Regions from separate parts of the Priestia sp. YIM B13491 genome, predicted to be linked through region 2. Evidence: predicted binding sites of a transcription regulator. Region 2 holds the regulator's gene; the other holds the start of a gene.
What was found. The regulator NrdR, encoded in region 2, represses ribonucleotide reductase genes. The targets are predictions, from matches to a motif close to AACACNATATATNGTGTT.
Positions count from the first base shown of each region.

Region 1 (15,622 bases), 260 kb from region 2:
ATTCACAACAACTTGGCCTTGTTTTACATCCCATTTTGCTGCTAAATAGTTGGATAATTTCTTGGATTCTGTTGGTTTGTTTGTTTCGATCGGTGTGGAGGTATCAATAGAAATAACTTTCACAGCTGAAACAACCTCGGAATCATCCGATGCTTTTTTACTTACGGCAACTGAAATGGATTTAATATTATCAGCGGTAGGTTCGTCGTTCGGCTTTTTTGTTTCAATGTGAATTCGATCAATTGCTACACCATACTGATCCATCAACTCCTCTTTTACATCTGTCTCCATTTGGACAGCCATTTGTTCTAAAATATATGCACGTTGTGAAGCTTGTATTTCTTTTTTCTGATTTTCTATTGAATTTTCTACCTGCTGATCGGATCGAATAGATGATAAGCTAAGTGATTTCAGCATTTGATTAACATCCACTTTGAAAATTTGAAAAACGGGTGTAATAATAATCAGCATTAAAAGAAGTCCAACCACCAGCTTTGTATATTTTTGAAAACTAGAATTGGGCAATAGTAAATTAATAATGGTAGCTAATAAGATAAAAAGAACGATATTAGTAATCCACGTCGTTAAGGCCTGCAATTTCTTCACCTCACCATCATTGTGACGTTGCTCGCTGTAATGATGACCGTTAAACATAAGAAAAACATAAGCGAGACAACCGCAAGCGCCGCGAAAATATAGATGACGCTTTTGCTGATAATGCTCAAGCAGGAAATAACCGGTCCTCCTCCAATAGGTTGAAGAAGAGCTGCTGCTAGCTTATAGATAAAAGCGAGCGTTAACACTTTAATAGCCGGAAACGCGACGATTAACAGTAAGACTGCTACTCCAGCAATCCCTACTGAATTCTTTAATAGAAGCGAGGCACTGATGACTGTATCAGCCGCATCTGTGAATACACGTCCTACAACAGGTATAAAGTTCCCTGTGACAAACTTTGCCGTTCGAATTGTAATACCGTCGGCAACAGCTGAGGTGGCCCCTTGAACGGACAGCACCCCTAAAAAAACAGTTAGGAATATTCCAAGCACGCCAATGCTTATATTTCTCAACAGCTGAGCAAGCTGTGTAACCTTATGTTCATCTGAAATCGTACTCACAATGCTAAGCAGTGCTGAAAGAAAAAGCAGCGGCATCACTACGTATTGAATAAGCAAACCGCTTGTGTTCATTAAAAACAAAATCATCGGATGAAAAAAGGCTGCCGATACAACTCCTCCTGATGATGCCATTAAGGCAAGCAGCAGCGGCACCAGAGCTAAAATGAATTTGGTCATGGTCTCAATCGCTCCCGTTGCATAAGAGATAGCAATTTGAAAACTATTAAGAGCAATGATGATCAAAACCATATATACAAGCGCATACGCTACTTTACTTACGGTTTGCTGATTAAACGCACTTTGGAGCGTTTGTAAAAACACGCTAAAAACCGTTAGCATAATGAGCGTACCGAGGAGCTTTCCATTCGCTAATACTTCATGAAATAAAAACTTTACAAGACCTCCTAGCCATTCTTTAAGAGAGAACTCTTTTTCTCCTTTTAAAAAATCGACTAAACTTCCCTTCTGACTCTCGGGTAAAAAGCCGCCGTATTGGGTAATAATATCGTCCCAAAATTGTTTGACTTCATCGATACCGAGCTTATCAATTTGTTCATTGACAAGTTCTTGCTGCTTCGGGGGTTCGGAAGCTTGTACATTTTCTGGAAAGAAAAAAAAGAGGAACAAAAGAAGAGCGAGTATATTCACTTTAAACGTCCACCGCTTCATTTCGTCACCTCATATTAAGTAAAATTAATTGGGCAGCATTGAAATAATCGTTTCAATAATGACCGTTAAAATAGGAATTGCCATGGAGAGAATCAGCACTTTTCCACCTAATTCAATTTTAGAAGCAATGGCACCCTGCCCTGCATCTTTCGTAATTTGAGCACCAAATTCGGCGATATAGGCGATACCAATAATTTTCAAAATGGTTTCCACATAAATCATGTTAACGTGGGCATTAATCGACAGCCGCTCGACCATCTTAATAATTTCGTAGATTTGATCAATTAAAAAAAGAAAGATCACGGATCCCACGAATACAACAAGTAAAAAAGCAATAGGTGATTTATGTTCTTTTAAAATAAGAGCCAAAAACGTAGCTACTAACCCTAAGCCCACAATTTGAAGCATTTCAATGGCAACTCACCCCTCTACCCTTGAAATAAAAAAACCGATTTGATTTTTTGAAATAAGTCCTCTACAATCGAAGCAACCATAAATAAAATATAAATAAAACCGATGAGGGTAACCCAGTTCGCGTAATCTTTTTTTCCCATCTGTTCGAGTACGGTGACTAAAAAAGCTACGACGATACCAATCCCAGCAATCTGAAAAATGGTGTTCATATCAATTCCCACATTCAATCCTCCTCTATCGCTACATCAATAGAATGACCAGTAGCAACCCAGATAGAAAGCCTAAACTTTTAACCATTTTTTCATAGCGATTCTGCTTATCAATTGCATCTTGTTCTTCGCGTTCAAGATGATTCAGCGTCAGTAAGATATGCTTTTGCTGCGAATAACGATCATGCTGACCAAGCGTTTCACCAAACTGTTTTAAGATTTCTAGTTCTCCCGTTTTAAGTGCGGTTTGTTTCCAAAATTGGTCCAACGTCTTTTCCCAAGCTTCCTTGACACTTTCAGTACCTTCTTTTAATTTCATTGAAAACTCATTAAATAAAGAAGCCAAAGGATTAGGAAGCTGTAGAGATAACAAATGAGCAACTTCTTGAAGAGGCCGATTGCTGTACATAATTTCTGCTTCTAACGACCTCAGAGCCGTTTTTAATTGCCTGAGCTGCCTGGGTCTTGCACTAAGCTGCTTTGCAAACTCAAACCCTGTGTAAGTGGAAGCAAATAAGATAAAGATGGCACCAAACAGTTTCATACACCATCACCCTTTACTATTTTCAATAAGCGACTTTTCAACGGACGTTTTCATGGAATTATAGTGCTCATCGTAGATAGCCTGAAGTGTTCCAGGACCTCGGCTGTTCGATAGCACAACATACCTTTTGAATACGTGAAGTTTCATTAAAGCTTGCAAAGTGGGACGCTTCATTAAATCGTCAATGTCATAGCCATGAACAGTCATAATGACACGAACGCCAGCATTAACCGCTTCAAGTACGGCCTTACAATCTTCTTCACTTCCCACTTCATCCACGATCAGCACATCGGGGCTCATGGAGCGAATCATCATCATCATGCCTTCAGCTTTCGGACAGCTGTCTAATAAATCCATTCTAGATCCGAATGTATGCTGAGGAACCCCTTTAACAGCCCCAGCAATTTCTGATCGTTCATCTACAATTCCCACTTTAAACGGAGGAATCTTAGAGCGCTTTATGCCAGTACTTATTACTCTGGCTAAATCGCGAATCATGGTTGTTTTTCCTGTTTGAGGAGGTCCTATAATGACCGTACTTTGCCAATAGCGATTGTATAAAAAAGGAATAAGCTGATTCGAAATACCAATCTTTTGTTTAGCAATCCGGATATTAAAGGATGATACATCTCGAATCACACGAACCTGTCCATTTTCTGTTACAACTTTTCCCGCTAGCCCAACCCGGTGCCCGCCTTCAATGGTGACATATCCTTTTTTCAATTCTTCTTCAATCATATAAATTGAAAACTGGCTTAATTTATTTAAGATAAATAAAGCATCTTCTGCACTTGGAAGATACGATTCGAAATATGGCTGATTGTTGATTGTAAATTCGACAGGTCTTCCTATACGCACTCGAATTTCTTCTAGTACATGAGAATGGTTTGTAACATAAAATTCAACAGTCTTTTTTAAATTAGGCGGAAAGATTGCAAGTATTTCGTTTAACATATTCATCCCCTCATATTTGAACTCACTTCAATGTATTATAGGCTTGACCATTTTATGCCTACCTTTTATTTAAAAACACCGATTAAAATGAAGAGCACTCCTACTACAATCATGATTAATTTCCCAAAAGATAATTGATCGGCTACGGACACTAAACCTATGGTAAAAGAACTCACCATTACAATCGGACCAACAAGTGCTAACATTCCATTAATCATTAACGCTTTTTTCACATCATTGTTTGTGACAATTAAAATAGCGGCAATAAACTCAATAAATGAAGAAATAAATCGAAGGCACGCCATCGTTAATACCGTACCGTTTAAATGATCCAACCACTGCTTCATAAGCCCCTCCTATATCTCTGCGTTGTTTAGTACAACCTATGCAAAATAAGGAAGAGTTAGCACAAAAAAACATACAAAAAAGGCAGAGAATGATTCTCTGCCTTTTTTGTATGTTTGCAGCTTACTTACACGATCCAATTACGCGCGTGATACGTAGCTGCTGTCTGTTGTGTTGATAATTAATACGTCACCTTCGTTTACGAAGAACGGAACGTTTACTGTTAAGCCAGTTTCCACAGTTGCCGGTTTTGTACCGCCAGAAGCTGTGTCACCTTTAATACCAGGTTCAGTTTCTGTTACTTTAAGCTCAACTGTGTTTGGAAGTTCAACACCTAATGTCTCACCTTGGTACATCATAATTGCTACTTCCATATTCTCTTTTAAGAATTTTAGCTCATATTCAATTGCACTTGCTGGAAGCTCTAATTGCTCATAAGACTGGTTGTCCATGAATACGTGCTGATCGCCGCTTGCATATAGATATTGCATTTTACGGTTATCAATTTGTGCTTTTCCTACTTTTTCACCTGCACGGAACGTTTTTTCTTGCACAGCTCCTGTACGAAGGTTACGTAGTTTTGAGCGAACGAATGCAGCGCCTTTACCAGGCTTTACGTGTTGGAAATCCATTACACGCCAAATACCTCCGTCTACTTCTACTGTCAAACCTGTACGAAAATCATTTACTGAAATCATGAAGAAATCCTCCTACATTTTATAAAATAATGAACTCTTTTGATGAGTGCGATAATGCCTCATTACCTTCTGCTGTGACGATCGTATCATCTTCAATACGAACGCCCCCTAAGTCTGGTATGTAAATACCTGGTTCAACGGTTACAATCATACCTGGCTGCAGTACATCTGTAGATTTCACAGAAAGTGATGGGCCTTCATGTACTTCTAACCCTACGCCGTGACCGGTCGAATGTCCAAAATACTGGCCGTATCCGTGTTCTGTAATATAATCACGCGTTAACGCATCTGCTTCTTTACCCGTCATACCCGCTTTGATGCCGCTCATTCCATTAAGCTGCGCTTGCAGTACGACATTATAAATTTCTTTTAGCTTATCACTTACTTCACCGACGGCAAATGTCCGTGTGATATCTGAACAGTAACCGTTATAGTATGCGCCAAAATCAAGCGTTACAAGTTCCCCTTTTTCAATTACTTTTTCAGAAGCAACACCATGCGGTAAAGCCCCGCGATGCCCTGAAGCAACAATTGTATCAAAAGATGAAGATGTTGCGCCTTGTTTTCTCATAAAGAACTCCAGTTCATTAGATACTTGAAGCTCTGTTAAACCAGGACGAACAAAGGTTAAAATATGTTCATATGCTGCATCTGCTATTTTTGCAGCTTCCTTTAATATCTTAATCTCTGAGTCACTCTTTATCAAGCGTAAGTTTTCGATTGCGTGCGAGATTGGAACAAGTTCCGCGCCGATATGCTTATCAAATAATTGATGCTGTCCATATGTAACATAATTCTGTTCAAAACCAAGCTTTTTAATTCCAAATTGTTTCACTACATTCGCTACTTCTTCTACAATAGGACCCTTGTGCTGAACGATATCAAAACCTTCTGTTTGACTAGTTGCTTGTTCAACATAACGAAAATCTGTTACAAATGCCGCTTTGTCTTCAGAAATGATAACGACACCAGCAGATCCTGTGAAATTGGTCATATAGCGTCTGTTATATTCACTTGTAATTACAACACCATCCACATTCAACTTTGAAAACTGTTCGCGTAGTTTTTCGATTTTCATTTTATTTCCCCCTTAATTGTAAAAGTGCCTGCAGGGCAAGCTCGTATCCGTATAAACCTAACCCGACAATTTGACCATGTGTAACAGGTGCCGTCACCGAATGGTGGCGAAACTCTTCACGCTTATGTACGTTCGAAATATGCACTTCAATAACAGGAACAGATATACTGGCAATCGCATCTCGAATGGCATAACTGTAGTGAGTAAAAGCACCAGGATTGATCATAATTCCATCAAATTTCTCATCCGCTTCATGAATCCAGTCGATAATTACACCTTCGTGATTAGACTGTACGCACTCAACTTCTACCCCATGGTCTCTGCCTGCTCGCTGAAGCTTCTCTTCAAGATTTTGAAGATTATCTGTCCCATATACCGCTGGTTCGCGTACGCCTAAACGATTTAAATTAGGACCGTTTATTACTAAAATCTTATTCATCTTAATTCAACACTCTCCCCTACTACGAACCCTTTATGCAGCTCACTTATGTGAATTTGCACTTTATTTTTCTTTTTAAATCATTATATAGAATATATTAGCATACGTTGGAACATTCACACTACTTATTCGCCGTTTGAAAATCTGTAGATTCATCTTTTGTTTGAAGCTCTGCAGCTTCAAAAGAAATGGAATATCCGATGAATACACCATATAAAATATAAATACAGAGGGATGAAATAATCGTGTTAGCTGGAAGCTCTCCAATTGTTTTTAAGTTGGGAAAGAGCGGATTCAAAACAACGAATACAATTGCCCACCATAATAAGCCGTAAGCAAAACCTATCCAAATTGTTTTAAACTTCTTTAATAGGACGTAGTATAACAACCCGACAACAATAGATAATACCCCTATAAGAAAAATACTGACGATAACACCTATTCCTTTATCCTTCCAATCACCTAACGCCCATGGATCTAAAAGCATATTTGGATTGATAACACTAAAGCTGAACAGATAATTTAAATAGCCAATAAAGCTCCAGAAAATCCCTCCAAAAAAGGAAATAAAGACGGCTTTAAATAAAAAAGACATTTCCTGTTTATGCGTAGGGTGGTTATCCTGTTTTTTTTCATGCTGTTCTTTAGGTTCTGACATATTAATCACCTCTTGATGTAGTATGAACTTTTTTCTCATTTCCTACTGACTCATTTCTAAGTTTTTACGTTTATTACTCTTCCTATACGCAAGAAGGGAGCCTGATATCAAAGAGACATTTTTAAATTACTTCGCACAGAGTTTCATAAACAAATTTTATAAATGAAAGGAAAAAAATTCATAACAAGGGTGTGGAGATGAAAAATATTGGCTAAACTAGATAACATGCATCCGCCTAGAGGTTTATTTGATTTTGCTGTAGAATATAAAATACTAAGAAGTCTAGTCTAGTTAAGTTAGGTTGGTGCCTGAAATGTCTAAATTACAAAAACCTGCGTATGGTGGTCAAGCCGTTATAGAAGGCGTCATGTTCGGTGGCAAACGTATGATGGTGACGGCTATTCGCCGCAAAGATCAATCTATTGATTATTTTCATTCAAAAAGAAAATCAAATTCCGTACTCACTGCTTTAAAAAAAATTCCTTTTTTACGAGGAATTGCTGCTATTGTTGAAGCCAGTGCAAACGGTACGCAGCACTTGAACTTTTCCTCTGAACGCTATGACGTGAATCCAGAAGATGATGCTCAAGTAGCAGCAGAACAACAAAAAGAGAAAAAAGAATCAAAACTATCTTTAATATTTGGCGTTGCAACTATTGGTGTAATATCCTTTCTTTTCGGGAAAGTACTATTTACATTGATTCCTGTGTTTTTAGCACAATTGACACGTCCTGTTTTCACTTCAAGTGTAGCTCAGGTTTTTATTGAAGGAGTATTTAAACTATTATTGCTTCTTGGCTATATTTATGTGATTTCACAAACGCCACTTATTAAACGGGTGTTTCAATATCATGGAGCAGAACACAAGGTCATTAATGCATATGAAAACAATGCTGAACTTACGGTAGAAGCCGTGCAAGCACAATCTCGACTTCATTATCGCTGCGGAAGTAGCTTTATCCTCTTTACCGTAGTTGTAGGAATGTTTGTCTACCTACTTGTTCCAACGGATCCTCTTTGGTTACGAATTGTGGATCGCCTTGCATTAATTCCAGTTGTCCTTGGTTTATCATTTGAAGTGTTACAGTTAACCAATAAAGTTCGTCATGTCCCTCTTCTTCGCTTTTTAGGTTATCCCGGTTTATGGCTTCAGCTTTTAACAACCAAAGAACCAAAAGATGATCAAGTTGAAGTTGCGATTGCTTCATTTAAAGAACTTTTACGCGTTGAAAATGAACTTTCTTCTACCACTGACGAACAAGTTGTCTAATCCACACCGTTTTGCTTTCTTTTTTTACTATTTTAGGAGGTGAACAAAATGAGACGTCCATTCGTGAAACCACTTGTATATGGTCTAATCGGGTTAGGAGTCATTGGCTTTGCATTTACGTTGATTACAGATCCAGCTGTTTTATTACGTCAAGCAGGTTATATTTTTCTGTTTATCATTTTGTTTTACTTAGTTTATCGGTTTATTCTCCGCCCTTCTCAGACAAAAGGTCAAGATAGAGGCTATGTGCGCGCAGTAAAACAATCAAAACTGCGTCAAAAAGAAAAAGAGCGAGGAAGCAACAAAGTTGATATGCATACGTACCGAAGCTCAAATAAGCGCCCGGTATCCAAATCAACGAAACCGCTAAAGAAAAAGAAAAACAACTCACACTTGACCGTCATCGAAGGGAAAAAAGGAAAAAAGAAAAATAGAGCATTCTTTTAAAAAACAAGGAGAAAAGCCTCCTTGTTTTTTTAATAGCACCATTTTTTCAAAAATGCCCTTGTACGCTTTTTTCCAAACGCAATCAGCTCTTCCTTCCGTTCTTCTGTGAGGGTAAATTCTGTCGCAAAAACTTGATTAACAGGTAAAAAGATAATATTTTTTTCGTGACGTTTTGAAATATGCCTTGCATCGTGCGCGTCTTTCATCGTCTCAAAAAGCGCGCTGAATAAACCAACGGCATTTTTAATTTTATTCCGTTCCCTTTCTTCGTCCTTCGGGCTCAGCTTCACACCAATTACCGGTCGCTTCTTAAGACTTTTATCATCATCAAACAGAAAAATTGGAAAGTTGCTTAACACGCCCCCGTCGACTATTAAACTGCTTGGGGTAGATTTTAATTTAACCGGCTCAAAAAAATATGGAATGCTGCAGCTCATTCGAACGGCTCTTGCTACAGAAAAGCGATTCGGGTCGATTTGATATTTAGGCAAATCATCTGGAAGAACAAGCATCGTACTGTTGGTCAAGTCTGACGCAATAATACGCAGCGACTGATCAGGCAAATCAGCAAATGTACGAATTCCTCTGCTCCGCAATTTCTCAGCAATCCACTTTTCAAGCCTTTCTCCTTTATACAATCCCATTTTCCAATATAAAAACAGCCACTTTGTCAAGCTTGATGGTAAAAAAGACATTCTTTGATCTAAAAAAGACGATAACTCAATTTCATTCATCATTTCAACAATTTCTTCACTTGTATAACCGGCTGCTACAAATGCACAAATAATGGAACCCGCACTCGTTCCGGCTAACCGCCGAAAGATCAAGCCTTTTTCTTCTAGAGCTTGTAACGCGCCAATCAGTGCAAGCCCTTTAATACCGCCACCTGAAAACACTCCGTCGACGTACACAGCCTCTCCTCCAAACTACCCACTCTACATTTGTAGTCGACTCAGCAACAAGTTATGATAAAAAGAAAAAAAGCAGTGACGCTATTGGCCGCTGCTTTTTTCTTATAATTTTTGCTCTTCTTCATTTCGTTTTTGTACATTGCGAAGATCTTGAATACGGTTATGATTTTCTTCAAAGTATTGAACCAAATCTCCAATTCGATCAATGGAATTCCAGCTTAAATGATGTTCAATTCCTTCTACGTCATCATAAATATTTTTCTCATCTACGCCAATGATGCGCAGCAGCTGCTCTAAAAGCTCGTGGCGATAAACAAGACGTTTTCCAATCTTCTGCCCCTTAGCTGTTAAAACAAGGCCTCGATATTTTTCATAAATTAAGTACTCATCTTTGTCTAGCTTTTGAACCATCTTCGTTACAGATGAGGGGTGAACCGCCAATGCATCAGCAATATCAGACACTCGAGCGTATCCTTTATCTTCAATTAGCATATATATTTGTTCAATATAATCTTCCATACTCGGTGTAGGCATGAAATCTCCCCCAATTAATATTATGTATTGCTAATAATAAGTCATAAATGTCTGTTTCTTATAGTGATATCGTGTTCATGTTTGATAATCTATGTGAAAAAAACGTGTAAATAAAGCGATGTCATAAGATAAAACTGGATAAAAGACATTCAATTAAAATCATACTACAATGCTTATTCAAATACAAGAACCGTTCGATCCCGCTTCTTATTTATGCCCCATTTTTATACATAATAAAAGCTGACTCGTTTGAGTCAGCTTTTACTAGTCAATCATGTTCAAAATTAAAGGCCGCATTTCAGCTGTGCACCACAGTTTGTACATGTGTTGCATCCGCCCATTTCTTCTACCGTTCCTTGACGGCAAACCGGACAAGTATTACCTACTTCAGAACCGATTGTTACATCAGTTGAACGAATTTCATTAATTGTATCAACTAACACAACGTGCGGTTTCGTTTCTTCTTTTGGCGCTTCAATTTCTTCATCAAACGTATTTTCTTCTGCTTTTAGCGTTAAGACTTGTGCATCACGGCTGCCGTCTACGTACACCGTACCGCCTTTTGCTCCGCCTTTATACAGACGCTCGTACACTTTTTGAACTTGCTCTACTGTGTAACCGCGAGGAGCGTTTACTGTTTTACTAATTGAACTGTCAATCCAGCGCTGAATCACACATTGCACGTCCGCGTGAGCTTGTGGTGCAAGTTCCATAGCTGAAATGAACCATTCAGGAAGATTGTTTGGATCTGCTTCTGGATGCTGATCTAAATACTCTTGAACGATATCAGCTTTTACTTCAATAAATTTACCTAAACGGCCGCTTCGGAAGTATGAGAATGAGAAATAAGGTTCAAGACCCGTTGATACTCCAACCATTGTTCCAGTACTGCCTGTTGGCGCTACTGTTAATAAATGAGAGTTTCGGATACCGTTCTCTTTAATGTTTTGACGAATATCTTCAGGCATTTTTTTCATGAAGCCTGTATTTGTAAATGCTTCACGTAAAGAAGCCGTGTCAGCATCTGTTTCACCCACTAAGAACGGGAAGCTTCCTTTTTCTTTTCCAAGCTCTACAGACGCGCGGTAAGCCGTCGTTGCAATTGTTTCAAACACTTTATCTACTAACTCATTGCCTTTGTCAGAGCCGTACTCTGTCTCACAATAAATAAGAAGATCATGAAGACCCATTACACCAAGGCCAACGCGGCGTTCGCCAAGCGCTTGCTTTTGGTTTTCTTCTAAGAAATAAGGAGTTGCATCAATAACGTTATCTTGCATTCTAACGCCTGTTTCAACCGTTTGACGTAACTTTTCAAAATTAACAGTTTTCGTTTCTTTATCTGCCATTTGCGCTAAGTTAACAGCAGCTAAGTTGCAGACAGAGAATGGTGCAAGTGGTTGTTCACCACATGGATTTGTTGCAACAACGTGCTGACCATATGCTTGAGCATTTGTCATGTCATTAGCATTGTCGAAGAAGAAAATGCCTGGTTCAGCTGAGTACGTTGCACAGATGTTAATTAAGTTCCATAGCTCTTTTGCACGGATAGTACGGTACGTACGAACTTTGTTTCCTTGTTTTGCCCATTCGCGCACGTCGCCTACTTCGTGCCAGTTTTCATTGTAGTTAGCCATTTCTTCTTTTGAATAGCTTTCTACGTCTGGGAAGCGAAGTTCGTATTCTCCGTCGTTTTCAACAGCATCCATGAAATCTTTTGTTAAGCATACAGAAATGTTTGCTCCTGTTAAAAACTCTGAGTTATGAACGCTGTACGTTCCGCCTGTTTGCAGCTTTTCTTCTGCATCTTTGATGATTTTTTCACTGAATCCACCAAGACCAGGAATTTGTTTATAGTTAATGATTCCTTGATACATCGCTTCTTCAGACTCTGTTAGCGGCGTGAACTTCAATTTATCTTGCGCATGTTTTTTAATCATTTCGTCATTTGTGTTTTCAATTAAGAAACGTAAAATGCGAGGGTTTTGCATTTTAGAAATAATAAACTCTACAATGTCAGGATGCCAGTCGGCAAGCATGATCATTTGGGCGCCCCTGCGCGACCCACCTTGTTCAACAAGATGCGTCAGTTTAGCAATATCATCTAACCATGAAACCGAACCAGATGATTTGCCGTTTACACCGCGAGCCAGCGTGTTGCGCGGGCGAAGAGTTGAACCATTCGTTCCAACACCGCCTCCACGGCTCATAATTTCCATTACTTGTTTGCGGTGTTCTGAAATACCTTCACGTGAATCTTTTACATAAGGCATTACATAACAGTTGAAGTACGTTACGTCCGTATCAGCACCTGCACCGTAAAGAACGCGGCCAGCTGGTACAAAGTTTAGCTGAACAAGCTCTTGATAGAACTTTTCAAACCACTCTTTGCGCTTTTCTTCTGTTTTTTCCACAGAAGCTAAGCCTGTTGCATTACGTTTTGCAATTTGCTCATAAAAGACTTCTAGAGGTTTTTCAATGACATCTAAAGAACGAGTAATTAATCCGTTTTCTGCTTCTTCAGGCGATAAAGCTCCTCTAAACTCATCTTCTACCTTGACAACAGCGGTTTTTTGCTCAAAATTAATGCTTTCCACATAGCCAAGTCCTCGTGCTGGAAATTTTGGATCTTCCTTTACGGTTAGAACAACAAAATCTCCTTCTGATAACGTTAATTTTTCCGTATCCTTAAACGCATAGCGGTCTAACATTACCAATCTTGAAACACCTTTATGAGTCAACTTCATATCCGGTGTAATCGGATGTACTTGCGGAAAGCGTTCAATATCTGAATTGAGCTTTTCAACATTCATATTCACTTTTTGATTTAACAAAACAGTCATTCTCACAACTCCTTACCTATCGAACATCTATAAATTTATTAACTCTATTTCCTTTTAAAGGAAATAGAGTTTTTCAATCAACTATCAATAACTTACCACACGGCTTGGACGAATTCAATATATAGTATTTGACACTTCTCCAAACATCTACATATAGAAGGGTGTCAAGTGAAATATTTTTTTTTTCGTAAAAAAAGTGTTTGACTTTTCTTCTCTATGTATTCTATTAGCCAAGCATTGTTTCTAAAAATCCCAATAAAAAGTGCAACTTATAAGAAGTTGCACTTTTATCTATTTCCCATGGGCATCCGTTTAGCGCTTAAAGTTCCATTCATCCGATCCGTACTTTGTGCGCGCTAGTTCTTCTACATATGCTTCCTCTTCTTCAGACAGTGTATACGGTTCTAAATCGATATCAAGAGCAGAAGCAAATCCTTTATAAAACGCTTCTTTTGCTTCTTCAATAGGGATTTTGCGGCCCGCAATTGCATTGATGGCTACCGCTTTGGAACGAAATGCGCGCTGCATTCTTTCTTTCACACGATCATTTGGATAATTAAACACGCTGAATAATTTATCTTCATCAATCTCTAACAGAATAGAGCCGTGCTGTAGAATAACTCCTTTTTGTCTAGTTTGGGCACTTCCAGCAATTTTGCGGCCCTCTACAACTAGTTCATACCAAGAAGGAGCATCAAAGCACACGGACGAACGAGGGTTTTTTAAGCTATTTTTTTCTTCTTCTGAACGAGGAATAGCAAAATAAGCCTCGAGCCCTAACGAACGAAATCCTTCCAGTAAACCTTCAGAGATTACGCGATATGCCTCTGTAACTGTCTTAGGCATGTTAGGATACTCTTCAGATACAATTACGCTGTAAGTAAGCTCTTCATCATGAAGCACGCCCCTGCCGCCCGTTGGACGTCTTACAAAGCCCAGTCCTAATTCTTTTACTTTATCAAAGTTAATTTCTTTTTCAGCTTTTTGAAAATAACCGATTGACAGCGTTGGAGGGTTCCATCCGTAAAAACGAATCGTAGGTGGAATTTCTCCTTTACTATGCCATTCTAATAACGCTTCATCTAACGCCATATTGTAATAAGGCGAACGGTTGTTGGAATCAATAAATCTCCACTTTGCTTTCATCTACCTCATCCTCAGCTATATGTAATATAAAAATAAATCCGTTTTTTAGTCTACCAAAAGATTGAGCTAAGGAAAAGCAAAGAGCAACATAAAACTGTGAATTCAAATGTGGTAGTTTTTTCATTTTCGGGAAGAAATCCGCTAGATTCAAGGCAAAATCGCTTTACTTCTAATTTCATTCACTTATATAATAAGAGTATGGATTTTGTCGAAGAAAGGAAGAATCAGCATGTCACCAATTACAGCAGTACTCATTTTACTTGGAGTAATCATCATATACTCTGTCGTTATGTTCTTTGTCCAACGTCGCATTATGAAAACGTTAACTGAAGAAGAATTCCGCAGCGGCTACCGCAAGGCACAGCTAGTTGATATCCGTGAGCCGAATGAATTCGAAAACGGACATATTTTAGGCGCACGAAATATTCCTCTTTCACAGTTCCGTATGCGCATTAAAGAATTCCGTCCAGATCAGCCTGTCTACATCTATTGTCAAAGCGGAATGCGCACAGGACGCGCAGCACAAATGCTTCGTCGCCACGGTGTTCAAGAAATCTATGATTTAAAAGGCGGCTTCAAAATGTGGAACGGTAAAGTGAAAAAGAAAAAATAATGGTATGTATATAGAAAAACCTCGCCTTTGGGCGAGGTTTTTTGTTAGACGTTTTGAACAGCCTGTTCTTTCTGATAGCGAAGAACTGGCTTTCTCGCTGCGAGCGTTTCGTCAAGGCGCTTCACAACCGTTGTATGCGGAGCTTCCTGTACGACTTCAGGCGTTTCTTCTGCTTCTTTTGCAATTTGAATCATCGCATCGATAAACGCATCTAGCGTTTCTTTCGACTCCGTTTCCGTTGGTTCGATCATCATGCACTCTTCTACGATAAGCGGGAAGTAGATAGTCGGCGGATGATAGCCAAAATCAAGCAGTCGTTTCGCGATATCCAATGTGCGTACCCCAAGCTTTTTCTGACGTTTTCCTGATAAAACAAATTCGTGCTTACAGTGACGGTCAAACGGCAGCTCATAGTGCTCTGCTAAACGACGCATCATATAGTTGGCGTTTAGCACAGCGTTTTCCGTCACGGCTTTTAAGCCGTCTGGACCCATTGAACGAATATACGTATAAGCGCGAACGTTGATGCCGAAGTTGCCGTAAAACGGCTTTACGCGTCCAATTGACTGAGGACGGTTATAGTCAAAGTGATAGCCTTGTTCTGTTTTCACAAGCACTGGTTTAGGCAAATACGGAATTAAATCTGCTTTTACCCCTACCGGACCAGAACCAGGACCGCCTCCTCCATGAGGACCTGTAAACGTTTTATGAAGGTTTAAATGAACCACGTCA
Region 1 is NZ_JBHZOR010000001.1:409,126-424,747, reverse strand. It holds gene spoIIIAF (stage III sporulation protein AF) at 1-606, opposite strand, end outside; gene spoIIIAE (stage III sporulation protein AE) at 603-1,787, opposite strand; gene spoIIIAD (stage III sporulation protein AD) at 1,812-2,195, opposite strand; gene spoIIIAC (stage III sporulation protein AC) at 2,216-2,422, opposite strand; gene spoIIIAB (stage III sporulation protein SpoIIIAB) at 2,442-2,954, opposite strand; gene spoIIIAA (stage III sporulation protein AA) at 2,961-3,908, opposite strand; gene ACFX4E_RS02155 (YqhV family protein) at 3,974-4,255, opposite strand; gene efp (elongation factor P) at 4,394-4,951, opposite strand; gene ACFX4E_RS02145 (M24 family metallopeptidase) at 4,971-6,029, opposite strand; gene aroQ (type II 3-dehydroquinate dehydratase) at 6,031-6,468, opposite strand; gene ACFX4E_RS02135 (YqhR family membrane protein) at 6,590-7,126, opposite strand; gene ACFX4E_RS02130 (DUF1385 domain-containing protein) at 7,440-8,396, shown strand; gene ACFX4E_RS02125 (SA1362 family protein) at 8,445-8,843, shown strand; gene ACFX4E_RS02120 (patatin-like phospholipase family protein) at 8,873-9,754, opposite strand; gene mntR (transcriptional regulator MntR) at 9,857-10,288, opposite strand; gene ACFX4E_RS02110 (vitamin B12-dependent ribonucleotide reductase) at 10,573-13,131, opposite strand; gene ACFX4E_RS02105 (lipoate--protein ligase family protein) at 13,444-14,277, opposite strand; gene ACFX4E_RS02100 (rhodanese-like domain-containing protein) at 14,507-14,890, shown strand; gene gcvPB (aminomethyl-transferring glycine dehydrogenase subunit GcvPB) at 14,935-15,622, opposite strand, start outside.
Region 1: a site for NrdR is predicted at 13,243-13,260, ahead of ACFX4E_RS02110 (vitamin B12-dependent ribonucleotide reductase). Genes of this name have one in related genera too.

Region 2 (15,622 bases):
TGATAGGGCCTTTCTTTCCTAAATAAGCTACGCGTACGTCGTTTAATTCTTTTAAAGCACTTGCTGCTTCGACTTTTGCAATTGCTTCTTGTTGAAGTTCTTGTAAACGTTCTTTCATCACTTATTCCTCCTTTTAACGTAAAAAATGACAAATAAAAAAACCTCCTCCCAAAAAAGGGACGAGGATTAGTCGCGTTACCACCCTTGTTAACTATATACGCAGACGTATACAGTTCACTTCATTCAAGTTAACGGAATCTCCGGAACACCTTTACATCTATGTAAGATGGTCTAAGTGTCAACTCAAGAGGTGAATTCACTTATTACATTTATAAAAATGCTTTCAGTCACGGCATTTTCTCCCTGCATAAACGGACATAAGCTACTGCTCTCTTTCATCGTTTTTTACATATGTAACTATTGTATTATTATAGTGAAAACACGTTCTCGATGCAACTACATTCCGCGTAAATAATAAAGTAAGATTCCAGAAGCGATGGCAACATTTAGCGACTCGCTCTTTCCATAGATGGGAATGTACAGATTCTGATCCGTTTGTTCCAGCACTTTCTCGCTTACGCCGTTTCCTTCATTTCCTACAATCAGCGCAAATTCGTTTGAAGGTTTTATGTGTGTATAGACCTTTCCATTTTGTAGCGACGTGCCATAAACTGCTATTCCTCTTTCTTTTAACAGTGAAATCATTCCGAGTAAATCACCTTTTACAATTGGAAGATGAAAAATCGCTCCTTGCGTTGAACGAACGACTTTTGGGTTGTACACATCCACGCTGCCCTCTCCAACGATAATAGCGTCCACTCCGGCAGCATCAGCGGTTCGAATAATCGTACCTAGGTTACCTGGATCTTGCACCGCGTCTAAAAGCAATACTTTCTGTGCTGTATGAATGATTTCTGCATGCTTCGTTTGAAAACACACAGCGATAATTCCTTGAGGTGTTTCGGTGTCAGATAATAATTTGATTATTGCTTCGTTAACAACGGTTATTTCGATACCCTCTATGTTCCACTGTGCTGGCACTTCGATCGATTGGCGTATAATTAGTTCCTTTACGCAACCCTCATTTTTGATAGCTTCTTCGACTAAATGAAAGCCTTCTACCATAAAAAGGCCCTGTTTATCACGGTCTTTTTTATTATGCAGCTTTTTCCACGCTTTTACCTGCGGATTTTTAACTGAATCAATTTGTTTCACAAACATAACTCCTTTATCTATATAAAAATAAATAGTTCGATTACATTTTGCTCAATAATCATTAGATAAGTTTCACTTTATTGTACATAGAAATCGCAAAGAAAACAAAAACTATTGGTAACTTTACGATAGCTGAGGTGAAAATGATGGATCTTAATTTACGAAATGCTGTTATTGCAAACGTTTCAGGAAACTCAAAAGAAGAGCTTGAAGCTACAATTTCTGACGCTATTCAAAGCGGCGAAGAAAAAATGCTCCCTGGACTTGGTGTTTTATTTGAGGTGCTTTGGGAAAAGTCTCCAGAATCAGAAAAAGAAGAAATTTTGACAACACTTGAAAACGGTTTAAAATAAATAGCCTTTTCCTCTGTACAGCAAAAAGCTCATTCTCCTAGGAGAATGAGCTTTTTTTTAATTATACGTAATTGCGTTAACCGTATTTCGGTCTAAGCGTTTAATTACTTCGGCAATTAATTTGACTGCATTTTCATAATCATCACGATGAAGCATCGCTGCATGAGAATGGATATAACGAGTTGCGATCGTAATTGAAAGTGCTGGAACCCCGTTAGCTGAAATATGGATAGAACCTGAGTCCGTACCGCCTCCAGCGATTGCATCAAATTGATATGGAATATTTAATTCATCTGCCACATCTACCACTGTATCTCGAAGTCCTTTATGCGAAACCATGGAAGCATCATATAAAATGATTTGCGGACCATCTCCCATTTTAGAAGATGCTTCTTTATCAGAAACACCAGGTGTATCTCCAGCGATTCCGACATCAACAGCAAATGCAATATCCGGTTCAATAAAGTTAGCGGATGTTTTTGCACCTCGAAGTCCAACTTCTTCTTGCACCGTTCCTACACCATACACAACATTTTCATGTTTTTCATTTTTTAAAGCTTTTAATACATCAATAGCGATTGCACAGCCAATACGATTATCCCAAGCTTTCGCTAGCAGCATCTTTTCGTTGTTCATAACCGTAAATTCGAAATAAGGCACAACCTGATCACCAGGTTTCACTCCCCACTCCGCTACTTCTTCTCTGCTAGAAGCACCAATATCGATGAACATATCTTTAATATCAACTGGCTTTTTACGAACTTCTGGAGGCAGGATATGAGGAGGCTTTGAGCCAATAATCCCCGTTACTTCTCCTTTAGATGTAACGATGGTTACGCGTTGAGCAAGCATCACTTGAGACCACCATCCGCCGACCGTTTGAAAACGAATAAAGCCGCGTTCATCAATTTGAGTTACCATAAAGCCTACTTCATCTAAGTGACCGGCTACCATAATTTTAGGCCCTTGTTCGTTGCCTACTTTTTTTGCAATCAAACTGCCTAGCCCATCCGTCGTTACTTCATCTGCATAAGGTGCAATATATTTCTTCATAACCTCACGCGGTTCACGCTCATTTCCAGGAATTCCTTTTGCATCTGTTAGTGCCTTAAGCATTGTCAATGTTTCATCTAACTTTGTCATATGGATTACCCCTTTCATATGTATACCTCTATTATAGCTAAAAAGAGGTTGAAGTAAAATTTCCCATCCCTTTATTTCTAGTATCCTTGTTCTTGGCGTTTAAAATTCACTTCATTTTTTGAGATGTATGCTTCTTCAATATGTTCAGCGGAAAAACCAAACATATCGCCAAGCGTCATGTAAGATACAAACATGTCCACATAGTTTTCTTTCGACTGATCCTGCTCGAAAGCTGCAACTTGTGCAAATACCTGTAAAAATTGTGCTGTTTTTGAATCACTTGCTTTTGCATTTGGTAACTCAGTTAAATCATCGTATCCTTTTTCAATCCCTAAAGAAAGGATAAAATGTACGCCGTCCACAAATTCTTCTAAAATAACAGCATCTTCAGCCGGAGGTTTGACGCTCCAAAATTTGAAGCAGCGCGTTTCGTTTGCCAGCTCTCCGATTTCGACAAGCAGTGCTAAAAGCTTTCTCGGAATCAAATCTTCCTTATGAAGCTCATGCTTATCCTCTATATGCTGATCCAGCTGGCGCTGCATGGTAAATAGCTGTTGTAAATTCAATGTAATCACTCCTGTAATTATGTATATCTTCTTCTTTTTAAACCAATAAAGAAATTATATCAAAAATCATGAAACTTTTTAGAAACTCGAACGTAAAGTAAGAAAACTGTGCCTTGTAAAGGAGGGAGCGTTATGTTTGTTATTGTTATCGTTCGCGTGTTCATTTTCGCGCTTGTTGCTTACACACTATTAAAGCTGGTTCAGCATTTTCGCAGTCCAAAGCGGAAGCTTGTAGCAGCTCAGGAACATCAGCAATTTTTTGTCGTTGATGAAAAAACGAATATCCGCAAAAATTTTCTACTAACGTATAAAGGTATTTTATTTGAAGGAGAAAAATACAGCAATCCCAATGAACCAGAATCTTTGTCAATTACAATGGTGTTAACAGATCCATCTCGGTTACACGAACTGCAAAAACAAGATTTCAAGCTGCTGGAAAGCCACGTACACGACATGTATCCAAATGCTCCTATTCGCTGGAAAAGCCCCGTTCGAGAATTTTTACACTGAGCACAAAATCATTTGTGCTCAGCTGATAACAAAAAAGAAAAGTAAGTCAAGAGCAGCAAGAATAGGAAAACCTACTGTAAACGATGTGTGCTTCGTTTTATGACGATAGCAATACATACCAATCAGTCCTCCAAGAGCTCCTCCGATAGCAGCTACCGTCCACAGTGTGCTTTCGGCAATTCGCCACTCATGTCTTTTCGCTTTTTGTTTATCTCTATACATCATTCCTACCCCTACGATATTAATAATAATAAAATAGGTAAGCAGCAGTTCATTCATGATATGTCCTCCAATAGCAAAAAAGCCTCATCATCTAAAGATGACGAGACTTTATATTCATTACTTATCTAAGCCTTTTTTAGCAGCAGTTGCTAATTCAGCAAATGCTTTTTCATCAGCTACAGCTAAGTCAGCAAGCATTTTGCGGTTAACTTCAATACCTGCTAATTTTAAACCGTGCATTAAACGGCTGTAAGAAAGACCGTTCATACGAGCAGCTGCATTAATACGTGTGATCCATAATTTACGGAAGTCACGTTTTTTCTGACGACGGTCACGATAAGCATACATGTGAGATTTCATAACTTGCTGATTAGCAACTTTATATAATCTATGCTTCGAACCGAAGAAACCTTTAGCTAATTTTAAAACTTTTTTACGACGTTTGCGTGTTACTGTACCGCCTTTTACGCGTGGCATAATTGTTTACCTCCTGTATTGTTTCTATCTCAACCCAAATTACTTAATGTTATCTAATAAGTGACGGATACGTTTGAAGTCACCTTTGCTTACTAAAGAACCTTTACGTAATTTACGCTTTTGTTTTGTAGATTTGTTAGCGAATAAATGGCTTGTGTAAGCACGAGCACGTTTTAATTTACCGCTTCCAGTCTTTTTGAAACGCTTTGCAGCGCCACGATGTGTTTTCATTTTTGGCATGGGGTGTTCCTCCTCGTTCTATTACTTTTCGTTTTTAGGTGCCAAGACTAAGAACATGCTGCGGCCTTCCATTTTAGGAGCCGATTCAACTGAACTTACATCTTCGCAAGCTTGTGAAAAACGTTCAAGTACTTTTTGGCCAATCCCTTTATGAGTAATGGCACGACCTTTAAAGCGAATAGACGCTTTCACTTTGTCACCTTTTTCAAGGAACTTGCGTGCGTTACGAAGTTTAGTGTTAAAATCATGTTCATCAATTGTTGGACTTAAACGAACTTCTTTTAAGTTTACAACTTTTTGGTTTTTACGAGCTTCTCTTTCTTTACGTTGTTGCTCATAGCGGAATTTACCGTAGTCCATAATACGACATACCGGCGGTTTCGCATTTGCAGCAACCATTACTAAGTCAAGATTTACTCGTGAAGCAATTTCTAATGCTTCATTTTTTGATTTAATTCCTAATTGTTCACCGTTTTGATCAATTAGACGAACTTCGCGAGCTCGAATGCCCTCGTTTACCATCATGTCCTTGCTAATAAGTAGCCACCTCCAAGGTTTAATGAGCGAATACGCTTGCTTAGACCGATTATTAACTCACACAAAAAAGTGTGAGTACATACTGCACCCACACTTCTATCGTTTTAATTAAGATACGATGTACCTGCTAACTGCTCTATGCGTCACTCAGGTGAGAAGCGGGTGCTTCTTCTTCTGTATAAACAAGTATTCAATTACTTAAGCTATTATAGTATCAACAAAGACAAAAGTCAATGATTTCGTTCTTTTTTCACAACAAAAGTTATTGTATCAAAGGAAAAACATTTATGCAACAGTTTTTTATAAATGTTAGATAAAAAAGCAGAGAATTTCAATTCTCTGCTTTCTTCATTAACGAGATGCTTCTGCTTTTACATTTTGTAAAAAGGCTTGGAAATCCACTGTTTCTGAATTCTGCTCACCATATTTACGTACGTTTACTGCTTTATCCTCTACTTCTTTATCCCCTACAACAAGCATATAAGGAATTTTTTGCATTTGAGCCTCACGGATTTTATAGCCAATTTTCTCATCGCGAGAATCAAGTTCCACACGAATACCGGCAAGCTGAAGCTGTTCTTGTACTTCTTTTGCATACTCAAGGTGAACCGTAGGTGATACCGGAATCACTTGAACTTGTACAGGTGCTAACCACGTTGGGAAAGCTCCTTTGTATTCTTCGATTAAGAAAGCTACAAAACGTTCCATTGTTGACACCACGCCGCGGTGAATAACAACCGGTCGATGTTGTTTTCCGTCTTCCCCTACATACGTTAAATCAAATCGTTCAGGAAGTAAGAAATCCAGTTGAACCGTAGATAGCGTCTCTTCTTTACCAAGAGCCGTTTTAACTTGAACGTCTAATTTTGGACCGTAGAATGCCGCTTCGCCTTCAGCTTCATAATAATCAAGGTCAAGCTCATCCATTGCGTCTTTTAACATGCTTTGTGCTTTTTCCCACATTGCATCATCGTCAAAGTATTTTTCTGTATCTTCAGGGTCACGGTAAGATAGACGGAATGAATAATTTTCAAACCCAAAATCTTTATAAACCGCTTCAACTAAGCGAACCACACGAATAAATTCTTCTTTGATTTGATCCGGACGTACAAAGATATGCGCATCATTTAGCGTCATGCCTCGAACACGCTGAAGTCCTGATAATGCTCCTGACATTTCGTAGCGGTGCATCGTTCCAAGCTCAGCAATACGGATTGGAAGCTCACGATAGCTGTGAATACCTTGTTTGTAAACCATCATGTGATGAGGACAGTTCATTGGACGAAGCACAAGGTCTTCGTTATCCATTTCCATTGCAGGGAACATGTCATCTTGGTAGTGCTCCCAGTGACCAGACGTTTTGTAAAGTTCTACACTTCCGAGCACTGGAGTGTAAACGTGCTGATAACCAAGGCTTACTTCTTTATCTACGATATAACGCTCGATAATACGGCGGATTGTCGCACCTTTTGGAAGCCATAAAGGCAGACCTTGTCCTACTTTTTGAGAATTTGTAAATAAGTTTAGCTCTTTACCAAGTTTACGGTGGTCACGTTCTTTTGCTTCTTCAAGAAGACGAAGATGCTCGTCTAAATCTGCTTTTGTAAAGAATGCTGTACCATAAATACGCTGCAGCATTTGGTTATCGCTGTCTCCGCGCCAATAAGCACCCGCCACGCTTAATAGTTTAAATTCTTTAATTTTACCTGTTGACGGCACGTGCACGCCTCGGCAAAGGTCAAAGAATTCGCCTTGTTGGTAAATCGTAACCTTTTCACCTGCTGGAATCGCATCGATCAATTCAAGCTTCAGTTCATCGCCAACTTCTTTAAAAAGTTGAATGGCTTCTTCACGAGAAACTTCTTTTCGTTCAATTTCAATATTTGAATTAGCGATTTTTTTCATTTCTTTTTCAATTTTACCTAAATCTTCAGGAGTAATTGATTCTTCCATATCGATGTCATAGTAAAAACCGTTTTCGATAACCGGCCCTACACCTAGCTGTACTTTTACATCTTTGTATAAACGTTTGATTGCTTGAGCCATTAAATGCGCTGTACTGTGACGCATAATTTCAAGCGCTTCAGGAGCATCTTGCGTAATGATTTCAAGACTGCCATCTTGTTCAATTGGCGTACGTAAATCCAGCAGCTCGCCGTTTACTTTGCCTGCTAATGCTTTTTTCTTTAATCCCGGGCTAATAGAAGCCGCAATATCTTCTGTTGATGATCCTTTTGGATACTCTTTAACAGCTCCATCAGGGAATGTCATTTTGATTACTTCTGACACAACTTTCCACTCCTTTAACATAACTAATAAACTTTTTGTAAAAACAAAAAACTCGTCCCCTATAAAAAGGGACGAGTTGTGTATACACGCGGTACCACCCTTGTTTCCTCTTCGTATCTTGGATAACCCAAAGAACCCGAAGCGGCTCGAGGTTTTATAACGGAAATTCCGTCAGTAATTACTAGAGGCTCTGCTCGTTTACTACTGAAGTTTAGAGGTGGTAAGAATATATTCCGTGTTAGGAGATTTTCAGCCTAGATCTCCCTCTCTACAAACCGTAAATATACACTCATGTCCTCATCATAACTTGTAACATATAGCTGTTTTTCAATATGCATTTATTATATTCATTTTCAAAATAGAAATCAACCTTTCACGTTATATTTTGCTTTTGATCAAACGGAAATTCATTTTTTTCGTATAACATGACTTTTTCTTGGAAGATATTTTGAATGGTATAAACAAAATCATGATCATGCTGGTCGCTATACAGATGAATAGCAGCTGGAGATAAACTTAGCAAAGGCGCGATAATAGTTGAGTCTATGTATAATGATTCTTGTTCAGATAAAAAGGCCTCTGCTAGAGCTGCACATTCACGTTCAGGAACATATCTATTGTTGTGGTCGTACAGTACAAACTTGTTTTTATTCAAGTGCATTACATACACATCGCCTGTAGATGACTTTCTTTCATTAGCTGCTTGACGCAGCTGATGAATAAGAATTTGATAGTCTTGTTCAAGCTTATATTCATCAATTGCCAGCTCGGCATAATAACGCAGCCGCTCTTGATATTCTTTTAAACGGAATTGGAGAAAAGACTCAAAGGTGAATGTTACATTATGAATGAAGAAGTCTTGAAGAGCCTGGCGGATAAGTAATTCTCTTGGAAAAGAAAATGTTTTTTGAGGGATTTCGCCTCTCTCTCCTTCCATAATCCCCCCCATAATTTGAAGCAGCAAATCTTGCTCTTCCTCTTCTGAATAGAAAAATTGTTCTTTTAATATGTTTACCATCATCTTTTTTTCTTTCTTTTTTAAAATTACGTGTGTTAATACCGGTATCACCATGTCTTGTAAAATGGCCTCTCTATTGTATGTCTCATCAATGACTAAAAGCTGATTATTCACCAGCTTCAAGCACTGTGAACCATATGATAAAGCGCTTCGCTTCGCGCATAAAGACTCATATACAACGACTGCGTCTTCTACATATTTAAAGAATATTTTCATTCCTCATAGCCCCCCTTTGGACACGCTTTATTAATGTATATGGGGCAACATGCAAAAAAATGAGCAAGTCGTTACAAGAAATGTAAAACGACCTGCTCATCTATTTCGTTTATTCTCTCCATTCATTTCAACAGGAACGGCTAGAGACTTAATTCGTTCCATGACACGAGCGGCTTTGAGCTCTTCCTGCTCGCCTCTTTGGGTATAAGTCAAATGATGTTGAAGCTCTTTAAAATTTAAATTCGAGCTGAAAAATGTCGGCAAATTTTCGAGCATGCGAAATTGTAAAATGGTTCCGAGCACATCGTCTCGCATCCAGCTCGTTACGGATTCTGCTCCGAGATCATCAAGCATAAGAACCGGTACTTTTTTGACATACTCTATTTTCTCATTGAAACTTTGATCTTGAAACGAACCTTTTAACTCACGCAAAAACTCCGGGACATACAGAATGGTAGATTTCACTTTCTTTTCGGCTAACGCATTGGCAATTGCTCCAAGAAAATACGTTTTCCCCACACCAAACGAACCGTGTAAATACAAAGCTTTCATTTTCTTATTTGGCTCATATTCTCGCACAAAATCTCTTACTAGTTTAATGGCCTCAAATCTTCCCTGCTCAATTTCGATATCAGACATTGTTGCCTGTAAAATTTCTTTCGGCACGTACATACACTGAATAAAAGATTCTTGTTCTTTTCGCTCATCTTCTTGTACTTTTCTAGGACAGCGTTCATACTGTAAATCAATATTACGGCCTTTTACAACCAGCTGAGGGTGGTATCCTTTCACCATGTTGACACAGCTTTGCAGAGAAGGACACTTGTCACAGCATTTGCTTTGGTCGATAAATTCATGCATCTTCATCAGACCTCGGTCGACCATTTGCTCATCTAACTCATGGCGATGCTCTTGTAAAAATGTTTTAACTTCAGGATTAGACAGGATACTGTTTCTTAACGCTTCTAAGCGTGCTTTAAAATCCTTTTTGTTCACTAACTGATTTAGTGAATCATTGATAGGCTTCATCTTTTTCACCTCGTCTCTATCATACCTGCTTTTTATTCTTTATGCTTTTGTTTTAGCTCTTGATCTAACTGCTTGAGCTCTTCTTGTAGCTTTCGTTTTTCTTCTTCAAATCCGTCCACTTCTTTTGAAGGCTGCTTTTTCTCTTCTTTTTCTTCATCGCTCAGCCACTCTGGCACCATTTCTTTACGCACAATCTTTCGTCCAGCCGTTTTTTTATTTTGCTTTGCTTCAGTCCAATTCTGATATTCTTTCTGTTCATTTTTAGCTAAATTCATGGCATCTTGAACAGTTTGGACCTTTTTGCGCGCCCAGTGTCCAGCAATTTTCTCTACATAGCTCTTAGACAATTTCATATCGGATCTTAGCATAACATAGTAAATCAGAACATTTACTACCCCTGGTGAAAGTTTTTGGTTAAACATCACTTCTTCAATCATTTGCAAATCTGCTTTTGAAGGCTCTGCTCCCCCGGAAAACTCGATCAAAAGCTGTCGAGGAGAAGTCACTTCAAGCTGTTGAATAAGCTGCTCTTCCTTTGTCTGCGGCTGCTTTTCCTGCATGGTACGAAGCATAGGCGGCTGAATTTGTTCGCTTAGATTTGGAAGTGCTTCTCCATTTTCAAATTGGTAAAAGGACTGTGCTGCTTTTCTAAGCAATTCAATATCAACTTGATCGTTCTCATTTAGCGAATCGAGCACCACATTTTTCATTTGAAGAGGATCGATACCGTATAAAAAAGCTAGTTTTTCAATCGCTTGTTTTACTTTAGATGTAATGGACCTTTTCGAAATCATTGAATCTGTTAGACCTGCTAAAAATAAATCAAAATCAAAGGAATCCGGGCTCATCTCAATAGAAGCGCGTTTGGAGGAATCCACAAAGTCCGTTTGAGCATCAGGAGAAAATACATCCTTGCTTTCAGACTGAAAACTTGGAGCCAGCTCTGTTGCTTTAACTGATTTAAATACATCGTTAAATGAATGCGTGACATCTTTAAACGATTGGTCATCGACGAGTGAATCCGAAAAATAATTTTTCACTTTTTGAAAGATGGATTTTCCAAGTCGGTTATATAAATATACATTTAACACACCGTCGTTAAAAAACTGATGGGGCGTAAGAGGAGGAATGAGCTCATAAATGAACACACGAACATCATCTTCTTCCTTAATATATGTTTTTAACAAACCAATGCCTTCTAATTTTAACCGCTCATGGTAAATAGCTTTCAAATTAATTTGCATCATTGACATTAGATGATGATGTGTAGACTCTTTCCCCCATAAACGGTCTTGTTCCAGCTCGCTCCATAGCGTCATATACAGACCAAAGCAGGTCGTACCCACCAACGGCTGATAGAGCATGGTTAAAATCTTTCGGTCGTATTCCTGCAGTATGCCGTTCGAACGAACAACATAACGATCGACCGGTATCATTTCTTTCCAATGTTGTTCTTTCATGTCGTTCCCTACCTACTTTTAAAGTAATAGAAATGACAAAAAAAGAGCCTAAAGAATACTTCAATAGCTCTTTTACAGTCGTTCCTTCTTAATTAAATCTTTTAATTCATCAATAAATACATTGATGTCTTTAAATTGTCGGTATACAGAAGCAAATCGAACATAAGAGACTTCATCGATAGCAGCTAATCGCTCCATCACCATTTCTCCTACCACATCTGACTGCACCTCTGATGTACCCTGACTGCGCAGCTCTGTTTCAATATCGTGTACGGTATCTTCTAATTGTTTTAAGCTTACTTGGCGTTTTTCACACGCCTTAATTAACCCTCGAAGGATTTTGTCTTTGCTGAACTCTTCTCTCGCTCCATCTTTTTTTACAACAATTAACGGAAGTTCTTCTACTTTCTCAAAAGTTGTAAAACGATAGTGACACTCTTCGCATTCACGTCTTCTACGAATAGAGCGGCCTTCTTCTACAGGGCGCGAGTCCAGCACTCTCGTTCCATTGTAATGACAGGATGGGCACTTCATATTCTCAGCTCCAATAATAAACCTTGTTTTTCTTTTTATTTTCTCTTATATAAGTTAATTTCCATCTATGTTAGCCGGCTATTCGCCATTCATTATGATTTTTATCATCATTTCCTTTAACAAACACGATGCTGTATTAAAGGATTTGCTTTATTCCATCTTATAGAAAACAAGGCTTGAATACAAGTAAAGGAAAAGGAATTTCCCCATTTTATTTCCTGAAATTCAAAAATGACAAGGAACTTACGAAGAAAGAGGAATAAGTTTTTGATCAAAGCTCTTATAAAGCGTACGTACGAGTTCTTTACTAAAACCAAAATCAACCGGCACCACTTTTGATTCTGTTGTAGCAGAAAAATCGATAGCGGTTTCAAGAGGACGTACGTTAATAATGGTAATCACAACAAAAGCTTTTCTTCCTTTTACAACGTTTAAGCTAATTTCTCCTCGCTCTTCATATGCAGCAAGTATCTCTATCCCTTGCATGTGCTTCAACATTTCATGAACTTGCTTAAATGCATTCCCAGCCGTTGTTTTATAATAATGCGTTTTTAGAGTCGGATCTGAATGGTGATCGCTTGTTTCTACATGATTAGAAAATAAAGATTTAACTGCTTGTACTACCCCCATGTTGTTATCCCCTTTGTTTTTGCGTATTAAAAATTTATATACTAAAAAGAGGTGTGTAATACACCTCTTAACTTACGTAATCAATCGACACTATTAAAGTGCATTCGCTTTAGTTTGTTTTACCTGAACAGGACCCATTCCACGTGGCAATTCAATTGTTTCACGTGTCTGTGCACTTAGAGCATCTGCAATATAATCTGCTGCGATTGTAGGATCTAAATGACCACAAGTATAAACATCGATACTTGCATAACCATGCTCTGGGAAGCTGTGAATCGTTAAATGTGATTCTGAAATAATAACAACGCCACTTACACCTTGAGGTGCAAATTTATGGAACGCTACTTCGCGAACTTCCGCACCAGATTTTAAAGCTGCATCAACAAACGTTTTTTCAATATAATCAATATCATTTAACTTATCGAAATCGCATCCCCATAATTCTGAGATGACATGACGACCCATTGTTTCCATAATGATATTTCCCCCTTTAACAATTTTTAATCGTTAAACATGAAGTTCTTTCGCCATATAGCATGTTAACTACCACGGGGGAAAGTTAGTCCAAAGAGGTCCTAACCCTTTAAGTAGCCACATCACCGAAAGGTACACAAGAAGTTCACGAAACATAGTATACTTTGTTTACATTTATTTTGCAATACGTGTTTTGATTTTATTAAAGATTGTTCTTGCAGATAGACCTATACAAATTACCCCTGTATTCTCGTGAAACAGTGTGTAAAAGCTTCTAAACGACTATTAATTTTTTATTAAAATTGAGGAAAATAAACACCCCTTTGCATGCTTATCTTATTGCTTTTCCCTATTCTTTTGAATAAAAACAAAAAAAACAGGGCGATAGCTCCCTGTTTTTTTAAAGCAATCAATAGCTTTCTTAGCTTACTCTTATTTTTGATCCATTACGCATTTCTGCAGCAATATATCTTACCAAATCGACTACGCGCTGAGAGTAGCCCCACTCGTTATCGTACCAAGCTAACACTTTAATTTTATGATCTTCCATTACGATCGTGGATAGTCCATCTACAATAGCTGAATGAGGATTTGTATTAAAGTCAATTGATACGAGTGGTTCCATTGTTAAATTTAAAATATTCTTTAATGGCCCTTCAGCAGCTTTAATAAACGCTAAATTAACATCTTCCATCGTCACAGGTTTCCTTACATCCACAACTAAATCGACAAGCGATACGTTCGGCGTTGGTACACGAAGCGCCATCCCATGAAGCTTTCCTTTTAAATGTGGAAGAACTAATGAAAGTGCCTTGGCTGCTCCAGTTGTTGTAGGAATAATTGATTGAGCACACGCACGAGCTCTTCGCAAATCTTTATGCGGATTATCGATATTCTTTTGATCATTTGTATATGCATGAACGGTCGTCATTAAACCGTTTTCAATTGTGAACGCTTCGTCTAGTACCTTGACAACTGGAGCTAGACAATTTGTCGTACAAGAGGCATTAGAAATAATGTTATGCTGATTCACATCAAACTCTCGTTCGTTTACGCCCATCACAATGGTAATATCTTCTTGTTTACCCGGTGCCGTTAACACAACTTTTTTCGCACCTGCTTCAATATGTAACTGCGCTTTTTCTCTTGAATTAAATTTCCCCGTTGCTTCAACAACTAAATCAATCCCAAGCTCTTTCCAAGGCAAATTCAGCGGATCACGTGAATTTAATAGCTGAATTCTTTTACCGTTAACAATTAGCGCATCATCATCACATTTGACATCTCCATTAAATGGTCCGTGTATAGAGTCATATTTGATTAAATGTGCTAACGTTTCTGCTGGATAAGATGCATTTATTGCAATAATATCTAAATTTTCCTCTATAATCGCTGTGCGAAACACCATTCTTCCTATTCTCCCAAAACCATTAATGGCAATACGTGCTTTCATGGCTATACCCCTCTCTATATGTGTTATACTATTTAACTTTTTATATTGAATAGTATAACATAAATATTTAAAAAGTGAATAATATTAATTTTTTTTAATAAATTATTTTAATTAAGTTTTACTATATGTATATAGCGAGAACAGATATTTAACACATTCTTTTTTAGAAGTCCTTAAATATTCCCAATAAAAAAAGAGTGAATGCAATCATTCACTCTTTAATCTAGCCATAGGGCTAATATACTTAAAAGCTGTTGTTTTGTTTCCTCTACAGGACCGTTGTTATTGATCACCGCATCGGCTAAAGCTACTTTTTGAATCAAAGGCAGCTGTGCATGGATACGCGCATAAGCATCTTCCGCTGAGAGATTATTACGTGACTTTAATCTTTCTAGCTGCACAGACTCATCGACATATACAACCACTACTTTATCGACTAAGTGTGTCAAATCACTTTCAAACAGCAGCGGAATATCTAATACAACGGCTTCGTAACCTTCCTCTATATAGCTTTCCTTTTGAGAAAGCATTTCTTTTCTTACGGCAGGATGTACAATTGCATTCAACTTTTTACGTTCTTCCTCTTGATAAAACACAATTTCCCCTAAAGCCGCTCGATTGATTTCCGCATTCTCGTGAAGAATAGAGCGGCCGAACGTCTCGACAATTTGTTTGTATGCTTCTTTTCCTGGTTCTACGACTTCTTTTGCAATGTGATCAGCATCAATTACCGGAATATTGATATCTCGTAGCATTCCGGTTACCGTGCTTTTTCCGCTTGCAATTCCGCCCGTTAATCCAATTACAATAGACATTGGTCTCTCCTTTATCTCTTTATTTAAAATCTAAAAATACCTAAAATAATGAGCAGAACTCCTGGTACAAACGAGAACATTTTCATCCATGATAAACGTGAAAAAACCTTGCCAAACTGTATGCCCGCACTTAAAAAAAGAGAACTCATAAGAGCTACAGCAATTGCTAGAGCATACGGCGAATAACCTAATAAAGCCGCTCCAAACCCTGCTCCAAATGCATCAAGAGATAATGCAATTCCAAGTATAAATGCTTCAATTCCATTGATGGAACCTGAATTATCTAAATCTGCTGCAATTGGCTTTTTCAATACGTTAATGACTAGGCCAATTGACTTAATTTCAATTTTCACTAATGTTTTTTCTTCTTTCACTCGAGATGAATCTGCCGGACAAAAAAACTGGTATAAAATCCACATCCCAAGCAGAACAAGAATACCT
Region 2 is NZ_JBHZOR010000001.1:144,210-159,831, reverse strand. It holds gene pheS (phenylalanine--tRNA ligase subunit alpha) at 1-118, opposite strand, end outside; T-box leader at 173-408, opposite strand; gene ACFX4E_RS00785 (TrmH family RNA methyltransferase) at 457-1,221, opposite strand; gene sspI (small acid-soluble spore protein SspI) at 1,362-1,568, shown strand; gene ACFX4E_RS00775 (M42 family metallopeptidase) at 1,626-2,711, opposite strand; gene ACFX4E_RS00770 (dUTP diphosphatase) at 2,789-3,277, opposite strand; gene ACFX4E_RS00765 (hypothetical protein) at 3,410-3,787, shown strand; gene ACFX4E_RS00760 (DUF1294 domain-containing protein) at 3,806-4,066, opposite strand; gene rplT (50S ribosomal protein L20) at 4,127-4,486, opposite strand; gene rpmI (50S ribosomal protein L35) at 4,526-4,726, opposite strand; gene infC (translation initiation factor IF-3) at 4,748-5,251, opposite strand; ribosomal protein L20 leader region at 5,321-5,443, opposite strand; gene thrS (threonine--tRNA ligase) at 5,615-7,573, opposite strand; T-box leader at 7,617-7,865, opposite strand; gene ytxC (sporulation protein YtxC) at 7,926-8,786, opposite strand; gene dnaI (primosomal protein DnaI) at 8,883-9,815, opposite strand; gene ACFX4E_RS00725 (replication initiation and membrane attachment family protein) at 9,848-11,275, opposite strand; gene nrdR (transcriptional regulator NrdR) at 11,348-11,809, opposite strand; gene ACFX4E_RS00715 (hypothetical protein) at 12,053-12,439, opposite strand; gene speD (adenosylmethionine decarboxylase) at 12,533-12,913, opposite strand; gene ACFX4E_RS00705 (glyceraldehyde-3-phosphate dehydrogenase) at 13,335-14,366, opposite strand; gene coaE (dephospho-CoA kinase) at 14,585-15,181, opposite strand; gene ytaF (sporulation membrane protein YtaF) at 15,205-15,622, opposite strand, start outside.